Regions from separate parts of the Pseudoalteromonas sp. SG43-1 genome, predicted to be linked through region 1. Evidence: predicted binding sites of a transcription regulator. Region 1 holds the regulator's gene; each other region holds the start of a gene.
The links. The regulator sigma-54, encoded in region 1, starts transcription at its own class of promoters, with help from an activator protein. The targets are predictions, from matches to a motif close to GTTGGCACGNNNNTNGNNT.
Positions count from the first base shown of each region.

Region 1 (5,455 bases):
AATAGAAATGTCAGCTAAAGGATTAGGTATGACAGCCATTGTTGATGAAAATCAGCAACTCGTAGGGTTATTTACCGATGGTGACTTACGTCGCATTTTAGAACAAAGAATTGATATTCATACAACACAAATAGATGTTGTTATGACTAAGTCATGCACTACAGCTACACAAGATATTTTAGCCGCTGAAGCGCTCAATATTATGGAACGTAAACGTATAAATGGCCTAATCGTCGTCAATGAGAAAAACCAACCTATTGGCGCATTAAATATGCAAGACCTATTAAAAGCAGGAGTGTTATAAATGCAATTTGAAGAACTCTATCAACCGCTGAGCGATGATGCAAAAGCACGCGCTAAAAAAGTAAAACTACTTATATGCGATATTGATGGTGTATTTTCTGATGGCCGTATTTACCTTGGCAATCAAGGTGAAGAGCTAAAAGCATTTAATACAAAAGATGGTTTTGGCATTAAAGCACTTATAAACAGTGGCTTTGAAGTAGCTGTTATTACTGGTCGTCATTCACAGATAGTACAACAACGTATGAGCAGCTTAACCGTACAGCATATTTATCAAGGCCAAGAAAATAAGCTCATTGCCTATCAAGAATTAAAAGATAAACTCAACCTTAGCGATGAACAAATTGCTTATATTGGTGATGACGGTCCTGACATGCCTGTTATGGAGTTAGTAGGCTTTGCCGTTGCAGTAAATGATGCCCACCCTCTTATTAAGCGTTTGTCACATTATGTAACGCAAATGCCTGGTGGTTTTGGCGCTGTGAGAGAACTCACCGATTTGCTCATGCTTGAAAATGGTAAAGCATTGACTACACAAGGCACTAGTTCATGAATGCAGCGCGCATAATATTAAGCGTTTTATTCATTAGCTGTATGGTTTGGCTTTGGTACCCTTATTTTACACAAACAAATATTGTGCCTCAGGCTGAGCCTGAAGTTGTTGCTAAGCCTGATTACATAGCTATTGAGCTCAAACAGACAGCCTATGATGAGCAAGGTAAAATTAGCCACAAAGTCACTGCGGCTAAAATGGAGCTATACCAGCAATTAGGTTTCACGTTTTTTGAAAAACCCATTTTTACTTTATATAACGAGCAACAAACGTGGCAAATAAATGCAGACGAAGCAACATTATATGAAGATAAACAATTAATTTTAGAAGGTAATGTGGTTGCCAAAAATTTAACCGATAACGCCATGATAGACAAAATCAATGCTGATAATATTCAGGTTGATATAAAGTTATTAACAATGCGTTCGGAGCAACCCGTCATTATCACTGGACCCAATTTAAAAATCACCGGTAAAGGCCTAGAAGCCGACTTGAAAACCGAAGTGATAAAACTAATTAACCATACGCGAACCATATATTATGACCAATAAAATATTAAAATCACTTATAATTCCTACACTTATACTAGCGTTTAATAGTAGTGCTGCAGAGCAAAACACGCAACCTGCTGCCAATCAAATTTCAATAAGTGCCGACAAGCAAGAAGGTCAATTGAAAGCTAATGTGGGTATTTTTGAGAAAAACGTTGAGATTATTCACGGTAATCGCCGCATTACAGCCGATCGCCTAGAAGTACACAAACGTGATGAACTTGGTGATAATAAACAATTATTAATTGCCACAGGTAGCCCTGCGCACTTTGAAGAAAAGCAATCAGACGGCACGACTATGAGCGCCAGTGCTGACGAAGTACGTTATGATGTATCTAAGCGTTTTTTAACGCTTGTTGGTAATGCACAAGTTTCGCAAGCCGGACAAAAAATAAATGCTAAAAGCATTACCTACGACATAGAGCAGCAGCTCATCAGTGCCGAAAAAGATGAAAACTCAACTGACCGCGTTCACACAATTTTAGTACCGATCGAAGCTAAAAAAAGTAAAAAAGGCGATAAAGGTCAACCATGAGCACATTAAAAGCAGAACTATTGGCAAAAAGCTATAAAGGTCGTGAAGTTGTAAAAAACGTCGGCCTTGAAGTACAAGCTGGCAGTATAGTTGGCTTACTTGGCCCTAACGGTGCTGGTAAAACAACGACTTTTTATATGATTGTAGGGCTTGTTCCTAGCGACAAAGGTAAAATATCTATTGATGATAACGATATTACTCTTTTACCTATGCATAGTCGTGCTAGATTAGGCATAGGCTACTTACCACAAGAGTCATCGATTTTTAGAAAGCTGACTGTTTATCAAAACTTAATGGCCATTTTAGAAACACGCAAAGAACTAAATAAACAAGCCAGAGAAGACACGCTCAATAACTTATTAGATGAATTTAGCATACAACACATTCGTGATAGCCAAGGTATGGCATTATCGGGTGGAGAACGTCGTCGTGTAGAAATAGCACGAGCGCTGGCAGCAGATCCTAAATTTATATTACTGGATGAACCGTTTGCCGGTGTTGACCCTATTTCGGTATTAGATATAAAGAAAATAATAGAACATCTTAAAAATCGTGGGATTGGTGTATTAATTACCGACCATAACGTAAGAGAGACCCTTGATGTTTGTGAAAAAGCCTACATTGTTTCTCATGGGGAGCTGATTGCATCAGGTACTCCAGAACACGTATTAAATGATAAAACAGTACGCGATGTTTACTTAGGCGAGCAATTTAGGCTGTAACATTTACGCCATGTCTTTAAGCATCTGCTAGTATTAATTATAACAACATAAAAGGATTGTTAGAGATACATGAGGCAATCACTACAGCTGCGCATGGGCCAGCAACTTACAATGACTCCACAGTTGCAACAAGCTATTCGTTTGTTGCAACTCAGTACATTGGATCTCCAGCAAGAAATACAAGAAGCTCTCGACAGTAATCCACTATTAGAGGTTGAAGAGGCAGACTATTCCGAAGACGCTGCTGGTAAAAACGAGCAAAAAGCTGATACCGATGACATAACTGTTAGCGCATCTGCTGATGATGCTCCGAGCGAATATGAACAAGATACTGGTGAAGCACTTGCAAAAGACACGCTAAGTGACGACATGGCTATGGATGTTAGTTGGGATGAGTACATGAGTGCCGCTCCTGCAGCCTCATCAGGTCCAATGCCCGAAGACGAATCAATATACCAAGGCGCCTCTACTGAAACGCTCCATGAGTATTTAATGTGGCAATTACAACTAACGCCATTTAGCCCTACAGACGAAGCTATTGCTATTGCTATTGTAGAAGCTGTCGATGATTCAGGTATTTTAACACTAAGCTGCGAAGAGATTTTAGAAAGCTTTAATCAAGAAAACGAAGATGATAACGAAGTCGAACTTGATGAAATTGAAGCGGTATTAAAACGCATCCAACTGTTTGATCCTGTTGGTATTGCTGCACGTAGTTTACAAGAGTGTTTGTGTATTCAGCTTAATCAATTTGATAAAGAAACACCTTATATTAATGAAACGAAAATGATTTTAACCGAGCATATTGATCTATTAGCAGCTCGCGACTATCGTACATTAATGAAAAAAACTAAGCTCAAAGAAGAAGAGCTTAAAGAAGTAATGACACTAATACATACTCTCAACCCAAAACCTGCAGATACTATTGTAAGGGAAGAATCTGAGTATGTTATTCCTGATGTGTCAGTTAAAAAAATTAAAGGCCGCTGGGTTGTCGAATTAAACCCAGATAGCATGCCTAAAATTCGTGTTAATAGCCAATACGCAGCAATGTCTCGCACTGTAAAATCAAGTGGCGACAGCCAGTTTATTCGCTCACATTTACAAGAAGCTAAATGGTTTATTAAAAGCTTAGAAAGTAGAAACGACACGCTATTAAAAGTTACTAATTGTATTGTTAAGCAACAACAAGGCTTTTTTGAACATGGCCCTGAAGCCATGAAACCAATGGTTTTAAATGATGTGGCTGAAATGGTAGAAATGCACGAATCGACAATTTCGCGTGTTACTACTCAAAAGTACATGCATACACCCCGTGGTATATTTGAGCTTAAATATTTTTTCTCAAGCCATGTAAGTACTGAAAACGGTGGTGAATGTTCATCTACAGCAATACGTGCGCTTATCCGAAAATTAATCGCAGCAGAAAACTCAGCAAAACCATTGAGTGATAGCAAAATAGCGGATATATTGGCTGAGCAAGGAATTAAAGTAGCGAGACGTACAATCGCAAAATACCGCGAATCTCTTGCTATTCCACCGTCAAATCAGCGTAAAAGTCTGATTTAAGACGCTAAACTAAGAGGGTAATGCTTATGCAACTAAACTTAACTGGTCGTCACGTAGAATTAACCGATTCACTAAGAGACTATATTAATACTAAATTTGCGAAGCTTGAAAGACACTCTGATCATATTAATAATGTTCATGTCATTCTCGATGTAGAAAAATTAAATCAAAAAGCAGAAGCCACAATACACGTAAGCGGTGCTGAGCTATTTGCCTCTACAGAACATCAAGATATGTATGCCGCTATTGACTCGTTGATCGACAAGCTCGATCGCCAAGTAATCAAACACAAAGAGAAGCTTGCTCGACACTAATATGATGAAATTAAGTTCACTTATATGCCAGGACTGCAGCAAAGCTGCGGTCCTTTTTAATAGCAAAAAAAGAATTTTAGAGTTCATTAGCGAACTTGCTCACGACAAACTTCCGTATTTACCGCAACAAGATATTCTTAATGCTTTAATGAGCAGAGAGAAATTAGGTAGTACAGGTATAGGGCGTGGCATTGCTATTCCTCATGGAAGAATGAGCGGTGCAGAAGAGCCTTTGGCTTTAGTGCTCGTTAGCGAAACTCCAATAAACTTTGATGCAATCGATAATCGCCCTGTTGATATTTTTGTCGCACTCATCGTACCAGATGGCGATAACCAGCAGCACTTAAAGACTCTAGCAACCATTGCTGATAAACTAAACAACAAAGATTTTTGTAAACAGTTACGCAGTGCAAAATCTGATACTGAGCTTTACCAAGTTATTGTCGATCAATCATAGTTTTATAAAGGGTGTTAAATGGAGTTAATTATCATAAGCGGCCGTTCTGGTTCTGGAAAGTCGGTTGCTTTGCGCGTTGTAGAAGATTTAGGTTATTATTGCGTAGATAATATTCCAGTAAACCTACTACCTTCATTAGTTCGCAGTGTATCTGATAGCTACGATAAAATTGCTGTTAGCATAGATGTGCGCAACATCCCTAAAGAACAAGATGAATTTAACGATATTCTTGAATACTTACCAGGCTTTGCAAACCCTACGTTATTTTATTTAGATAGCGACGATCAGACATTGATCAAACGTTTTTCTGAAACACGCAGATTACACCCACTATCAATAGACTCGTTGCCCCTTGATTTAGCCATCAAAAAAGAAAAAGAATTACTTGATGTATTAACCACTCGCGCCGACTTTATGATAGATACGACTGATTTAAGTGTTCATCAACTCG
Region 1 covers NZ_JACJFD010000001.1:305,444-310,898, reverse strand. The annotation lists gene H5159_RS01435 (KpsF/GutQ family sugar-phosphate isomerase) at 1-304, shown strand, start outside; gene kdsC (3-deoxy-manno-octulosonate-8-phosphatase KdsC) at 305-856, shown strand; gene lptC (LPS export ABC transporter periplasmic protein LptC) at 853-1,407, shown strand; gene lptA (lipopolysaccharide transport periplasmic protein LptA) at 1,397-1,942, shown strand; gene lptB (LPS export ABC transporter ATP-binding protein) at 1,939-2,664, shown strand; gene H5159_RS01410 (RNA polymerase factor sigma-54) at 2,734-4,233, shown strand; gene hpf (ribosome hibernation promoting factor) at 4,260-4,547, shown strand; gene ptsN (PTS IIA-like nitrogen regulatory protein PtsN) at 4,552-5,004, shown strand; gene rapZ (RNase adapter RapZ) at 5,023-5,455, shown strand, end outside.

Region 2 (5,455 bases), on a different contig from region 1:
ATTTGCAAAATGCACGTCGTTAAGTTCTAACTTTAATGCAGGGAATACGCTAAGTGTTTTATCACCTTTAATAGTAAGAGTGCGCCCAGTTGTTTGTTCTACCTGTTCTGAAACTTTGTTAAAAATAGTATCAGTAGGGATTAAAAACGGTGCGGCAACAATTAGTGCTATACATAGTAAAAGTATTACACCTACAATTTTAAGTAAGGTTTTCATGATCGTCCTTTCAAACGTGCAAATAATGTTCTTATCATAGCGAGTGTTAGCCTTAAAATCATTGTCGTTCTGATAAAAAAGCTTTTTATTAGATATTACATTCCCATCCTGAATCGCCCCTGAAACATTTTGATACCTTTAGGTTACAAATAAATATTGACCCAATGAAACCTTAAGGTTGCATTGATACCTACAGGTTACATATTGTAAAAATTTTAAAAGGAAATGAGCTATGTCTAATTACGATATTAAAAGTGAAGAAAAATTTATGGGCCAAAATGCATGGTTTTCATTATTCATGGGGGTCACTTTATTAATCATTAGTGTTTACCCAATGCTTAATCAAACATCAGCCCCACTATTGTTTTTAGGAACTGCTGCTTTTTTAGGTTCATTCTTTATGTTTGTGATCAGAGGCGGGTTTACATGGAGAATGAAATACCACCTTACATATAAAGATGAGTATTTAAATACCATCGACACTATTGCCTATAAACATGTCGTGCTTGGCTTACTTTTTAGTATGGGTGGCGTGTACTTACTCTCCGATACTCTTGCTTTAGAAGTATCTCACAGCATGATGGCTACATTTTACCTTGCTGTAATGAGTTTAATATACGGCGTATCAATTCTTTGGCAAAGCAAAGATTAGGAGCAAAAGTGCAAAATAAAATTGCAAAATACCGCAAAGAAGCAGGCCTTTCTCAACAAGACTTGGCTGATCTAATTGCGGTTTCACGTAAGACTATTAGTACAGTAGAAACGGCACGATTTACCCCTTCGGTAATAATTGCTCTAAAAATAGCAAAGCATTTTAATACCTCAGTTGAAAGTCTCTTTGTACTAGATAAAAATGATTAATACATGTTAAAGCGTTAGTCTCATTCTATTAGCAAAAACACCGATTTAGCTACTTCAATTACAACGTATGGAGGACAGCGCTGTTGTTATTAGCGTAATTGCGCTAAAATAGACCAGCAAAAAAATATATATCTAAACCGGAGATTCTACAAGGCATGAAAAAACTGCTAATTTCACCGTCAAAAATGACGCTAGGCGAACAAGAAAATCAAATCTATCAGAACATTCTGAAGCAATCTTCAGAATTAAGCCTTAACCTTATGGCCGTGAAAGTAGAAAACCACCCTGATGATTTTTTACCTTGGTGTTACGAATTGCTAAGTGCAAGCAGAGATCGTATGAACTACGATTTACTAGAGCCGCAGCAATTACCAGTACTTAAGAAGCTACACGATCAGCTTATTTCAGCTATCAGCTTTTTACAGGTTAAAACTTTACGTATTGCTCCGTGGCCTGTAGTAAGTTTATTTGTAGAACAACACAAAGACGTTATTGCTCTTGATGAACAGCTTCGCTTAGTAGACTACATTAAGAGCATTCGTGAACAATCTCTTAAAGATATGATTCCTGAAGACTTACTTGCGTTTAGCGGTAAGCACATGGCATCACTTGATCCAAGCACATACAACTTTGACGTTGAATGGTTTGCATCAACAAAAAGTGCGAAGAGCTTTCATCAAATGCTTGGCGATTTACCAGGTGCCTTTGACGATGCACTAGTAAATATTCCACTTGAAGGTGACATTACTCAATACGAATATCAACAATTTGTTGCTGCTTATTCAAAAATATTCACCGACAATAATGAAAAACCAACACTTGCGCCTGCAACACGACTGCTTGCAATGCGTCGCCCTGATATATTTACTCCGATCACAAACAATCGATTAGATGCATTATGCGGTGCCCTTGGTGTTTCTAAACTAAAAAATAGTGATTTTGAGCGTTACTGGCAAGATATTGTAAAAGGTATTCAAGCTATGTCATGGTACAAAATGGCTAAACCTAGTAATGAGTTAGAAGCACAATTAGTTGCTATTAAAGCACTAATCCCATGTTTCTTTCACTATGCTGATGCAAAAACACCAGATAACTCTAACTACATCAAACTGTTAAGTAAGCCTAAACGAACTACAACTACGACAGGTAAAACTCAGCGTAGAGGTAAAGAGTCTGCAGAAATTTTAGTAGACCGCGCACTTGCTGCTGACGATATTCCTGAGCACATTCGCAGTAAGCGCGATTCAATTGTGAGTGAAGTTCAAAAAGGTCGTAGTGTAAACGAAACAATTAGCCTTATGCGCACTATATTTGGCTAAAAACTTCTAATTTAGCCGTACTTTTATGGTGCGGCTAGGTTAATTTATGCACCAGCAGTGTGCGCAACATCTTCCTACATACCATATCTCTTCTCAATCTATAAAATACAAGCTCATGTTTTTAATGTATAAAAATAATTTTTAATAAAAAATAATGAAGCTGGCACATACAGTGCAATTATCCCGTTAGTTAAACAATAAAAAGCCGTCAGCCTAAAGGTTCCGAATACATAATAAAAACCTTGGCGAGCAAAAATCATATAACGGGAAATGGACATGCTAAAACTAAAAAAAACCATCGCTATAAGTGCTATAGCATTAATGGGCGCAACATCTTTAACATCAACAGCCGTACATGCTGAAGTAACAGCAAACGCAGCGGCAACATCAAACTACTTATGGCGTGGTCAAGAGCAAACTGGGGGCGATGCAGCTATTTCAGGCGGTATTGATTACGCTAATGAATCGGGCTTTTATGCAGGTACTTGGGCTTCAAATGCATCGTGGGCAGATGAAATGACCTATGAGCTTGATTTATATGCAGGCTTTGGTGGCGACATTAACGAAAGCGTTAGCTATGATGTTGGCTATATTTATTACGCTTACCCAGATGCAGCTTCTGAAGCTGACGCAGATTTCTCTGAAATTTACGGTAGCATCAGTGTTGAAGGCTTTACATTTGGTGCTTCAGTACTTGCAACATCAGCTGCAAGTGGTGATGGTACAGACTTTGGTGATTCACTTTACCTGACAGCTGACTACGGTTTTGCTATTGGCAGTAACGGCACTGAAATGGCACTTCACTTAGGCCACTACTCTGGTGACTTTATTGGCGATGATAATATCTTAGATTACGGTGTATCAATTTCGAAAGATGGTTTCACTTTTGGTTTATCTGATACAGATATGGATGACTCAGATATTAAAGCTTACGTTGCTTATTCTGTAGACTTTAATTTATAAGAAAGAATGTGTTACTTGCTGCGACACGAAGGGCCTTTTGGCCCTTTTCTCGTTTTTGAACAAGACCCCTCACACCTGTTAACAAAACGTTACAATTGAATGAAAACAATACATACATTTTCCTTTATTCTATTACCTAGTCACTGGGCATTTATAACTGCCTAGCCATAAAATAGGTATAAAGGAATAATAATGAAATCACCTAACGCGTTTAGCGCCCTACTCGATATTTATATAAGTCCTAGTAAAGCTTTCAATGGTGTTGAACACGCCAAAGGTTGGTCATGGCTTGCTTTTATAGTCATGTCTTTAGTTTCAATGGCGAGTATTTATATTTTTTATTCCACTGTTGATATGCAGTTTTTGATTAATGAGCAAGTAGCAGCATCAACTATTGATGCGACGATTGGCGAGCAAAAAATGATTCGCCAAAGTATAGAGCAAAATGCAGAAGGCCAAATATGGTTTGGTTTGTTTGGCGGCGTAATTGCGCTGGCTATCATGAATGCATTAATGGCACTTTATTATATGCTTGTGGCTAAACAAGATCCTGAATCAGAACATAGCTACGGAGCTTGGTATGGATTCGCTACCTGGACAATGATGCCAGTTGTTATTTCAAGCCTAGGAACAATTGCTCTTGTACTAAGTGCAAGTACAGATCAAATATCTCAACAAGCCGTATATAGCTACGCATCTATTAACCAATTAATAATAGGACTTGAAATTGGCCATCCTTTTTATAGCTTATTAGAATCAATAAACTTATTTAGCTTTTGGAGCATTGCGCTGGGAATGATCGGCTTAAAATGCTGGACTAATTTTTCAACTAACAAAGCACTCCTATTCTCTGCTCTTCCTTCAATTATTATTTTTGGTATTTGGGCAATCATTGCAGCAAGTTAACTCTTAAGTGGAGGTAGATACTAGCTCCACATTACTTAATTCACGGATAGATAAAATGAAAAAAGCAATAATCATCACACTCGCTGTAGGCGCATTTATAGCCCTAATTGTGTCAAAGCAAATTTCTGGCGATGAAAAACAAGCCGAAGTAAATATTGCTCAAGTAGAGCTTGGCGACATTGCTGACTCAATAATGGCTTCAGGTAATTTAGTTTTTAATACACAAGTGCAATTACGCTCTGAAGTGACAGGCCGAGTAGATAAAATATTTGTTCAAGAAGGCCAAGGAGTTAAACAAGGCGATATGTTAATGCGCCTTGATACAACTGCTTTTGAATCAGAAGTTTCCCGTAGTAAAGCAATCCTTCGCGCCACAGAAATTGAAATTAAACACAATAAAACACGCCTTGCTAACCTAGAGCGCCAACTTAAAAGACAAAAAGACTTATATGATGTCGGTTTAGGTAATCAAGAGAGCTACGAGAACATTGAAAGCGCACGCGATCTAGCTAAAATCGATATTGAATCACGAATAGAGTCGTACAACCAAGCACAAGCGTCACTACAAATTGCGCAAGATCGCTTAAGTAAAAGTGTATTTAGAGCTCCAATGAGCGGCTTGCTTGCATCTGTAAATATTAAAGAAGGTGAAACCGTTATAGCCGGTACTACTAATATTATTGGCTCTGATTTAATGCTAGTAGCCGATCCTAGCGCTATTTTAGCCGAGCTACGTGTGGATGAAACCGACATTGCGAGTATTAAGCTTAACCAAAAAGCGAATATTTATGCGGCTGCATACCCTAATAAACCATTTAGTGGCACAGTAATCAATATTGGTACTTCAGCTAAAAACCAAGCCGGCTCTCAAGGTTTATCGTTTAAAGTAAAAGTATTACTCGACACTACTGAGCGCCAGCTATATGCAGGAATGAGTTGTAGAGCAGAGATCGCAACAAGCATTGCCGAAAACGGTTTAAAACTTCCAATAGAAGCAATCCAAAAAGAAGACGATAAAACATTTGTATGGCGACTAAATAGTGATAACACCGTTAGCAAAATTGCCGTAACTGTTGGAATATCATCTGATATAGAGCAAGCCATTACTGACGGCTTAAATGAGGGCGACAAAATAGTTATTGGCCCTGCGCGCCCAGTAAGTCTTCTGACTGAAGGTGATGTGGTAAAAC
Region 2 covers NZ_JACJFD010000020.1:74,515-79,969, reverse strand. The annotation lists gene H5159_RS14260 (AsmA family protein) at 1-216, opposite strand, end outside; gene H5159_RS14255 (hypothetical protein) at 449-868, shown strand; gene H5159_RS14250 (helix-turn-helix transcriptional regulator) at 877-1,077, shown strand; gene H5159_RS14245 (hypothetical protein) at 1,233-2,396, shown strand; gene H5159_RS14240 (TorF family putative porin) at 2,673-3,359, shown strand; gene H5159_RS14235 (YIP1 family protein) at 3,552-4,265, shown strand; gene H5159_RS14230 (efflux RND transporter periplasmic adaptor subunit) at 4,321-5,455, shown strand, end outside.
Region 2: H5159_RS14240 (TorF family putative porin) is a predicted target of sigma-54. The motif match lies at 2,556-2,574, and genes of this name have one in related genera.

Region 3 (5,455 bases), on a different contig from region 1:
AGTATTTTTAAAACGCCTACTAAAATTGCTCGTATTCGCTCAGAGCAATACTTAAAATACCGCGAAAAACTTTTTCAAAACGATGATTTACCAATCGATCATTACATTGCTCCCGAAGCACTGGTCACTAAGTATATTCGCCGTTTAATTGACTACCCTGGTGCTCTGCAAGTATTGCAGTTTGCTGATGGCATGCTCTCGTTAGTAGCCGTAAAAGCTTACTATGGCGGTTTACTTGTAGGTTATGCGTTATCTGCACTTAAAGAACATATTCCTAATGTAGAAACTCGTGTTGCCGCTATTTATCGTCAAGGTAAAGCAATAAAACCATTGGGTACCACCGTTATTGAAGCCGATGACGAAGTATTCTTTATTGCCGCTACAAAACATATACGCGCAGTAATGAACGAGCTACAAAAACTTGAGCGTTCGTACAAAAAAATTATGATAGCTGGTGGCGGTAACATTGGGGCAGGCCTTGCCCGCTCACTTGAAAAAAACCACACCGTTAAACTAATTGAACGCAGTAAAGAACGTGCTGAGCAACTCTCAGAAATGCTCGATAACACGGTCGTTTTTTGTGGTGACGCATCTGATCAAGAACTGCTCTCAGAAGAGCATATTGAACAAGTAGATGTGTTTATTGCCGTAACCAATGACGATGAAGCAAACATTATGTCGGCTATGCTTGCAAAACGTATGGGCGCACAAAAAACCATGGTGCTTATCCAGCGTGGAGCTTACGTTGATTTGGTACAAGGCGGCGAAATAGACATTGCCATATCGCCACAACAAGCAACTATATCAGCGTTATTAACGCACGTACGCCGTGGTGATATTGTTAACGTGTATTCACTGCGTAAAGGCGCAGCAGAAGCCATAGAAGCGGTAGCTCATGGTGATGAAAGCACATCTAAAGTGGTTGGTCGTGCGATTGCCGACATAAAACTTCCTGCGGGTACAACTATTGGCGCAATAGTACGTAATGACGATGTACTGATAGCCCACGATGATACAATTATTATGTCGGGCGATCATGTCATCATGTTTTTAATCGACAAAAAACATATTACCGTTGTAGAAAAACTATTCCAAGTAAGTGCTATATTCCTTTAACTAGTTACGCTAATTAGTTAGTTAATTTAAAATACAAAAAAGCCGCTGACTAAGGCGGCTTTAGTGGAGTATCTTCGAATATTGATTACTGTACCTTTGAAAACTCTTCTTTAGAGATTTCACCATTTCCATCAGTATCTAAATCATCAAAAATCTTCACAAGTTGAGGGTTAACCTTCGCTTCTTCCATTGAAATCGCACCGTCGCCATCTGCATCAAAAGAGGCAAAATCTACTGCAGCATATGCTGCTGATGAAGATGCTAAAACGATAACTGCAAGTGTTGTATTGAATGTTTTCATAATAATATTCCTAGTAATATGGGAAGTCCTTTTCAAAGATCCCTGACTGTGAAAAATGTTTAATTAGTAATTAGCGAACTCTTCTTTAGAAAGCTCGCCGCTACCGTCGGTATCTAGCTCAATAAATTCAGCCATTAAATCGGTATCGACTGCCGCTTCGCTTGGGCTAATTGTGCCGCTACCATCGATATCAAGGCTGTCAAAATCTGATGCTGCAAATGCAGCTGAAGAAGATGCTAGTACTATAAGTGCTAATGCTTTATTTAAATGTTTCATAACTTAATCCTTCAATGTTCTATCAAAAAAATTGCTTCGTTTAACTTAAAACGTAATTTTTCACTTCCTTGTTATCCTCTTTCGTAAGCTCCCTTGCCTACTTAGGTTGTCTTTGGCAACTCAGGATAAATACTTTTTAATTAAGCTTCTGAAAATTCTTCTTTTGATAACTCACCATTTTGGTCAGTATCAAGCTCAGAAAACATGCTCATTAATTTTGCGTCTACTGATGCTTCTGCTTGGCTAATTGTGCCACTGCCGTCTACATCAAGTGTGTCAAAATCTGTTGCTGCAAAAGCGGCTGAAGAAGATGCAATAGCGATAAGTGCTAAAGTTTTATTAATGCTTTTCATAATATGTATCCTTCAAATTTATGTGTGTGCGATTAAGTGTTTCACTTTGAATCACGATTTCGTTCAGTACACCCTGACTATTACAACTTAAATGCCAACATTGAAAAGCCATTAAATTTCAAGAAGTTAAAAAGAATACGTACAATAAGTAGGAATTTTCAGAGTCATTACTGTTGCCTTTTCGCAACACGCTTTAGAGGTAAAGAACTAAAGTCATTAAAAACAACTAGTTATGTTTATATAAAAAGATACATTTTAAAATGTAGAGCTATAAAAGGAGGGATTTTAAAAAATAATTAAGGTTAATTTTAACGAAGTAGCTATAACAACAAAAAACAAGCCATAACAAAAAATACGTAAAACATTGTTTTATCTGAATAATATTTTTAATTATATAAAAACAAAAAAACACTTTATAAATACTCACGTAAAACGACATTTTGTTGCAAATAAGCGAAAAACGATTTAGTCAACGGTGGGCTCAAGCGCAGATGGGTCTATAAAATGCTCTTTCATAAAGGTTTTCATTTCATCCTCGCTTGCTAGTAGCTTAATTCCGCAGTGCACACCTGCGACATGCTCTTTAACACTGCAAATTTCACCTTCAAAATCTTTATCACTACTATTGAGTACGACAGTGCATTGCATATCTTTAATACCTTCAGCTTGCTGATCGCCTCTAATATCAAACATTACACCAGTGAGTGAAATGTCCTTAATAAGGCCTTCAAGCACTCTATCGTCACTTAGTTTTAACTTTGCAGGTAACAAGGTAGGTATGCGTGTTTGCGAGCGTAGCGCAAATAGCTGCACTTGCTTAGGAAAATTAATAAAGACGAGTTTAGCGGGATGAGAGGCTACTGACATAATTTGCTGGCGAAACGCAATAACTTGCCCGCCACTGCCTTCAATCAGTGCTCTTACAACAACCATTACACCATCACGTAAATAGTCACTCGCTGCAGGTAAACGCTTAGCATTGGGATAATTTAAAATAATAAACTGTTTATCGAGTAAACCAACTAATTCAGTTTTAACACGCTTACTGCTTGTAGGTGTTAATATTTCTAGGTCAACTAAACTGCCTACACCTATATGCTTTAGCTTTTCTAAATTTGTTGGCATATCCCTTTTTCCAATATTTTGTAATTTAAAACTTAAGCCGCTCGTTTATCCACGCCAAAAAGTAGGCGTAAATAACACTAATAAAGTAAATATTTCTAGGCGACCAAACACCATTGCAATAGTAAGCAACCATTTAGCACCATCGGTTATAGCACCATAATGCGACGCTACATCTCCTAAGCCAGGCCCTAAGTTATTTAAACAAGCCGCAGTGGCTGAGAACGCAGTTATGTTATCCATACCCGTGCCCATAAGCGCTAACATGATAATAATAAATACAAGCGCATATGCAGAGAAAAATCCCCACACGGCTTCTACTACTTTGTCTGGCAACGCCTTACGACCCAGCTTGATTGAATATATAGCCCGTGGGTGCACTAAACGATTGAGCTCACGCACGCCCTGCAAATAAAGTAAAAATACGCGCACTACTTTCATACCACCACCGGTAGAGCCTGCACAGCCACCAATAAAGCTCGAAAATATAAGTAAAATAGGTAAAAACAAAGGCCATGTTGAAAAGTTATCAGTAGCAAAGCCTGCTGTTGTACTCATTGAAACAGCTTGAAATAACGCCTGATCGAGGGTTTCATCGCCATTAGCAAATATTTCGTTAGAGGAAAGTACGGTAAAACAAATAACCACCAGCGCTAATTGAATACACAAAAACACCTTAAACTCTGGGTCTCTAATATAAACTTGTATATTTCGGCTCGCCACTGCGGCGTAATGCAGGGAGAAGTTAACAGCGGCAATAATTAAAAAGAACACACAAATAAAGTTAATTACAGGGCTGTCAAAGTGCCCCATGGAGGCGTCGTAAGTAGAAAAACCACCTATCGCCACCGTTGAGAATGCATGGCATATAGCATCAAACCACTCCATTCCTGCAGCCCAATAAGCCAGCATACAAGTAATAGTCAACGACACATAAATATACCAAAGGTGCTTTGCAGTATCGGCAATTCGCGGGGTCATTTTAGAATCTTTTACAGGCCCTGGTATTTCAGCGCGGTACAACTGCATACCACCAACACCTAGCATTGGGAGTATAGCAACAGCGAGTACGATTATACCCATACCGCCAAACCACTGGAGTTGCTGGCGATAAAACAATACCGACTTGGGTAAATACTCAATACCGGTAAGCACCGTAGCGCCGGTGGTTGTTAAGCCAGAAAATGCTTCAAATACCGCATCGGCGAGCGATAAGTTAGGTTCTTGTAAAAAGATAAGCGGCAAGGACGCAAACGCCCCAAGTACCAGCCAAAACAAAACAACAATTAAAAAGCCTTCACGTGCTTTTAAGTCACCGTTTTCATGGCGGTTTGGGTAATAAGCCATCATGCCAATAACAACACTAAAGATAAATGCTAAAACAAAAGGAACACCACCACCGTCTTTATATATTAAAGACACCAGTGCCGGTGGCACCATGGTAATACTAAACAGCGCAACAAGTTGGCCAAGAATTTTTATGATGGTACGAAATTGCATTTAGCTTGTCGCTTTTATTATTAGTAAATTCAGGCTGAGTAGTATCAACCAAATTAAATAGGGTCAGTATGCATTACATGCAATTTGTCTAGGTTATTACTCTTTAATAGTTAACTCAACTGCGCCGTGACTTAAATCAAAAATATCTTTGATTGCTTGCTGAGCTTCGCGACTATCTATTGTAATCACCCAATCAATATTAGCAGTAAATTGCTTATCAATATTAAGCACTTGATACTTTGTTTTTAATAGCTGCTCAATCGCGCCTTGCATGCTGTACTCACTACTCCCTATAATTTCAACACTGGGAACTTTAAGCACTGTTTGCAATTTTACTAATGCATTATTTAATGAGCCACCATAAGCACGTACTAATCCGCCTGTGCCTAATTTTATACCGCCAAAGTAACGTGTGACTACAGCTGTGATTTCGCCAAGGCCTGAACCCACCAGTACATTTAACATAGGCTTTCCTGCCGTGCCATTGGGTTCACCATCGTCCGAAAAACCATAAACATGACTACCACCGGGGTTGCCTGCCACATGTGCCCAGCAGTTATGACGCGCATCGCTATACTTTTCTTCAATGCTTTTAATAAATGCTTTGGCTGAATTTAAATCGGGGGTATGTGCAATGTGGACTATAAACGTACTTTTTTTAATTTCTTCTTGGTGAAAAACGTTAGCAGCAGGATATTTATATTCAGACATATTTTAAACTTGTAAAAAGGGGGCCAAAAGGCCCCTTTAAGTAATGTACGTATTTTAACGTGTATAAATTAATTAG
Region 3 covers NZ_JACJFD010000032.1:41,065-46,519, reverse strand. The annotation lists gene trkA (Trk system potassium transporter TrkA) at 1-1,116, shown strand, start outside; gene H5159_RS18325 (EF-hand domain-containing protein) at 1,202-1,417, opposite strand; gene H5159_RS18320 (calmodulin) at 1,481-1,693, opposite strand; gene H5159_RS18315 (EF-hand domain-containing protein) at 1,834-2,046, opposite strand; gene H5159_RS18310 (flagellar brake protein) at 2,512-3,171, opposite strand; gene H5159_RS18305 (TrkH family potassium uptake protein) at 3,217-4,668, opposite strand; gene H5159_RS18300 (YigZ family protein) at 4,765-5,379, opposite strand.
Region 3: H5159_RS18315 (EF-hand domain-containing protein) is a predicted target of sigma-54. The motif match lies at 2,127-2,145, and genes of this name have one in related genera.

Region 4 (5,455 bases), on a different contig from region 1:
TTTTACTTAGCCCACTAGGTTACAAATCTCGCGCCGCGATTAAATAGCCCCTAGTTTGAACAAATTTTAATCCGCAAAGATCAACAGACCCTAAAGTTAATAGCTTAAACCTCTCATTTGTTTTTAGCATTCACCCTTTTTAGTAATTGACCTTTTGGTCAGTAAAGCTACAATCAATCAATACGTTAAACACGCAAACTTTATAATGACCACACAAATAAAGCCAAATAAAAAAGAAGTCACACGCGAGAAAAACCAAAAACTAATTTTAGATGCCGCCGAGCAATTGTTTTCGCAATTAGGTTACGACGGAGCAAGTATGAGCATGGTTGCTAAAGAAGCGCAGGTGCCAAAAGCTAATATTTTGTATTACTTTAAAAGTAAGGATGGTCTGTACGAGTCTGTGATTGACCGCATAATAGCTAATTGGAACTTAGGGCTCGATAACGTCACAATTAACGACGATCCAGCTACCGTGCTTTATAACTATATTAAAAGCAAAGTAATACTGGCCGTAAATCAGCCAATGCAATCTCGCTTATTTGCCAGTGAAATACTGCGCGGTGCACCCTATTTACAAAACTACTTTAGAACCAATACCCGCCCTTGGGTTAAACAAAAGGTTGATGTACTTCAAGCATGGATGGACGCTGATAAAATGGATAAGGTTGATCCCTACCATTTGCTCTTTACTATTTGGTCTACCACGCAATATTACGCCGACTTTCAGGCTGAGGTTTTACTCGTAATGAACAAATTAGAGTACGACGAAACCGATGTGGCACAAATTACGCAATCAATTGCCCACATAATTTTAAAAGGTATTGGTCTTAAAATACCTGAGCAAAGTGAGACTTAACCCATGACATCCTTTACTACACCCGATTTATTTGACGATCATCGCGATAACGTGCAAGTAGCAGACAGCGGCCTTTATCACTTTGGTAAAAAAACCACGTTTTATGGCAAAGTAGTTACCGTTACCTGCCCAGAAGACAACTCTTTTGCCGCCGATATATTGCATGAAAATGGTGAAGGTAAAGTATTGGTTATAAACGGGTTTGCGAGCAAACGCTTTGCGTTTATAGGCGATATTATGGCTGAGCGTGCCCTAAATAATGGCTGGGAAGGCGTAATAATAAATGGCTGTTGCCGAGATATAGAAATACTCGCCACGATGAACTTACCTGTAATGGCGCTAGGCTCTACACCGCGTAGTACCTTAAAGCGCGGCTTTGGTGATAAAAACCAAGCAGTTACTATGCTTAGCACTACTATTGAACCTAACGATTGGGTTTACGCCGATATTAATGGTTTAATCATCAGTAAAACGCCCCTTATTTAGCACTCAAAACCATATAAATAGAGACCAACTTGGTGCATCTGCGCACCAAGTTGGTTTGTTTTAGCTCATTTTAATCTCACTATTTCTACAGCCCACATTTACAAATCTCATACAACCCAACAAAACCTGACCAGTTGGACAGGATTTTAATTTATGGCATTCCTCTTGCTTAGTCTAAGCACTATAAAATCAAAACTACCGATTAAAAAGCGGAGCCTTAGCAATTGCATTAAATTAGTGATCTATTATAACGCGAAGAAAATGACGCAGTGAGTGCGCTATTTAATCCGATAAAATGATCATGTTTTTAATAAAATTGGTATTCATAATAATAATAACCAGCCCGCTTTTTAATCACTCTTAACTTAATAAGTAAGTACTTGGTCAGTTTTATAATAATGAGCTGCAAATGAGTGATAAAAAAAACAACAAAGGTATATTTTGCAATCACGGTCCTACCCTGTGGCAAACAAACCACTCTGGAGTGCTTGCAAACAATCGCTTAGCTGTAAAAGATGTATTTGCAGTAAAGGGCGAGCGTAACAGCGCAGGCAACCCACACTGGTTTAAAACAGCTAAACCGGCTCAAAATACGGCAAGCTCGGTTAATAAGCTCATGACCGCTGGTTGTAACCTTATAGGCTTTACCCATACTGACGAGCTGGCTTATAGCTTAGAGGGTAATAATATACATTATGGCGCTGCGCAAAATCCTAAATTAAAAGGGCATGCTTGCGGTGGTTCGAGTATGGGGTCTGCTGCTGCAGTTGCTGCTAACTTAGCTGATATTGGCTTAGGCACCGACACCGGCGGCTCAATTAGAATACCCGCCAGCTACTGTGGTTTATATGGCATAAGGCCAAGCCATAACGTGATTGAAAAAGACGGCCTAATACCGTTGGCTCCGCCTTTTGATACCATAGGTTGGCTTACCCAAAGCGCCGAGCTATTAAGCGATGTAGGTAATGTACTGCTACCAAATCAAGCTATTAATAACGTTGATACCTTAGTTATTTGCGAGCCGTTATTTGAACTCGTTGACCCTGTTTTACAAGCCCCACTTAAACAATTGCTTGAAAAAACCAAGCCTAATTTTAAGCACCATAAAGAATTTGAACTACCTAACAGCAGCTTATTAAATGAACTTGCTGATAGTTTTAGAGTACTGCAAGGGCGAGCAATCGCAAAAACGCATAAAGACTGGCTTCAATTGCCGGGGCAACTTCCCCAGTTTGCTCCAGCAATTGCGGCACGTTTTAATATGGCGCTTGCCCTAACTGTTCAAGAAGAACAAGAAGCACTAAAAGTACAAACCCAATGGCAAACACTAATAGCTAAAAACCTAAATACAAACAGCTGTTTATTTTTGCCAACCACCCCCACAACCGCACCTAAATTAGGCGCCGACACAAGCGCCTTACGCATGCAAATTATTACGCTTTCGGCAATTGCAGGGCTTAGTGGCTCAGCGCAAGTGCATTTACCGCTGGCTGATTTAGCAAATGATCATCCGTATGGTTTTTCATTAATGATGAGCCACGGTAACGATAAAAGCCTACTTGCTTGCGTTAAGCACCTAGCTGCACACTTTAAACAGGACACACCGGCATGACCACACACAACATTGCATTTACCGCGTCTCATTTTTCGGCCACTGAGGCGGGTATAAATATACTAAAACAAGGCGGTACAGCTACCGAGGCTATGGTAGCGGCTGCCGCTGCTATTAGCGTTGTATATCCACATATGAACTCAATTGGTGGCGACAGCTTTTGGCTTATCGATAACCCAAACCAAAAAACGCCTACCGCTATTGACGCCTGCGGCCGTGCAGCAACTAATACAACGCCCTATAACTCGCTCGCGCAAATACCAGAGCGCGGCGGGTTAAGCGCACTGACTCAAGCGGGTACAATTCGCGGTTGGCAAAAGGCGCTTGAACTAGATGAGCACGCAGCACTACCACTGTCACAAATTTTAGCACCCGCTATTGAGCTTGCGCGCGAGGGCTTTACAGTTACAAAAAGCTTGCAAGCAGGCTGCGAAAAACTAGCCACTGCTAACAATACCAATGAGGCGTTTAAAAGCCTCTACATACCCAATGGCAAGCCCTTACAAGCAGGCCAGCATTTTAAAAACCCTAAACTTGCAGCAACGTTTGAATACCTAGCAAAACATGGCTTAAACGCATTTTATGAAGGCGCACTTGCCAACTCATTTGCCGCCGACTTAGCAAAAGCAGGCAGCTCAATTACCGCAGGTGACATTGCAAATACTAAAGCCGAGGTAGTTACTGCGCTAAATGCAAACCTCAGTGGTATTGATTGCTACAACTTACCCGCGCCAACACAGGGCGTGCATTCACTACAAATAATTGGTGCCGTAAATAAGTTAAAGCATTTAGCTAAAACCGATGCCGACTGGACACATTTAATTGTTGAGGCAACTAAACAAAGCTTTACCCATCGCCCTACCCTTTGGGCTGACCCTGAAGCATTAGGAGACGATTATAAAAACGCACTAACCGATAATCGCTTAAGCGAACTTGCTAACAATATTGATATGGCCAAAGCCAAAAAATGGCCATTTAACGCAGAGCCTGGCGATACTGTGTGGATGGCAGCCAGAGATAAAAACGGGCAATTAGTCAGCTTTATTCAAAGCATTTACTGGGAATTTGGCAGCGGAATATTAATGAGTGAAGGCGGCTTTGTGTGGAATAACCGTGGTTTAAGCTTTAGTTTAAACAATCAAGATACCAACGCCCTTGCCCCAAATAAAAAGCCCGCTCATACACTTAACCCAGCACTGGCAAAGTTTAGCGATGGTCGTCGACTTGCTTACGGAACAATGGGCGGTGAAGGGCAGCCACAAACTCAAGCCGCTGTTTTTGCAGGCTACGCGTGGCGAAATAAATCTATAAAACAAGCAATTAGCGACCCTCGTTGGTTACTTGGACGAACATGGGGCGATACGAGTACAAATTTAAAAATTGAAAAAGAGTTAGTTTTTCATATAGAACATGAATTAAATCAACGTGACCACGATTGGGTAAGCGTTGATAATAATAACGAAATGATGGGGCACGCTGGGGCTATTTTAGATACACCTACAAGCCTTGAAGCTGCAACAGATCCTCGTTCAGATGGACGTGCAACAGTAACTACAGCAGGAACACAATGTCAGAAATAATAAATCAATGGCCAATTATAGTAGCCTTAATAGCAACCGGTATTTTTGCCGGTATTTTAGCAGGACTTTTTGGTGTAGGCGGCGGTATTGTTATCGTCCCTGTGCTGTATTTTTTACTGCAAGGTTTTGGCGTAAGCCCAGAGTCGGCAATGATGATAGCCACCGCTACATCACTTGCAACCATAGTACCTACTTCGCTTTCATCTATTCGCTCGCATCATAGCAAAGGGAATATTGACCTTGCGCTAATAAAATACTGGGCACCATTTATTTTAGTTATGGCCGTTGTAGGCAGCTACTTAGCGCACTCAATACGCGGTAATGCACTGGTACTTATGTTTGCCTGTATTGCTATTTTAGTCAGTTTAAACATGCTATTTAGAGCCGGCGCACCCGCGCTTGTAAAACAACTGCCAGGAAAATTTGGTCAAGGGGTTATGGCAAGTATTGTAGGTGGTTTGTCGGTAATGATTGGCATAGGTGGCGGCACTATTGGCGTACCTATGCTAAACGCATTTAATGTACGCGCCCATGTTGCAGTAGGTACTGCGGCCGTTTTTGGTTTATTGATTGCACTACCTGGCGTTATTACCTTATTAAGTATTGGCACAACGCCAACCGATGCTCCCCTAGGTACGTGGGGGTTGGTTAACCTCCCTGCCTTTTTTCTTATTATTCCGTTGACTATTTTATTTGCGCCTATTGGCGTAAAAATTGGTAGCAAGCTGGATCAAAAACAACTAAAACGCGCCTTTGCCGTTGTCTTAATGATAACCGGCATACGCATGCTTATTCAGACTCTGGGAGCCTAAAATATGTTTAATAACACGCAAGTTCAAACCTTAAACCCACCACAGCGTTTATTAATGGGACCAGGCCCAATTAATGCCGACCCTCGTGTTTTACGTGCTATGTCGG
Region 4 covers NZ_JACJFD010000006.1:119,340-124,794, reverse strand. The annotation lists gene H5159_RS07005 (TetR/AcrR family transcriptional regulator) at 206-859, shown strand; gene H5159_RS07000 (putative 4-hydroxy-4-methyl-2-oxoglutarate aldolase) at 863-1,345, shown strand; gene H5159_RS06995 (amidase family protein) at 1,755-2,957, shown strand; gene H5159_RS06990 (gamma-glutamyltransferase family protein) at 2,954-4,537, shown strand; gene H5159_RS06985 (sulfite exporter TauE/SafE family protein) at 4,525-5,349, shown strand; gene H5159_RS06980 (alanine--glyoxylate aminotransferase family protein) at 5,353-5,455, shown strand, end outside.
Region 4: H5159_RS06995 (amidase family protein) is a predicted target of sigma-54. The motif match lies at 1,498-1,516, and genes of this name have one in related genera.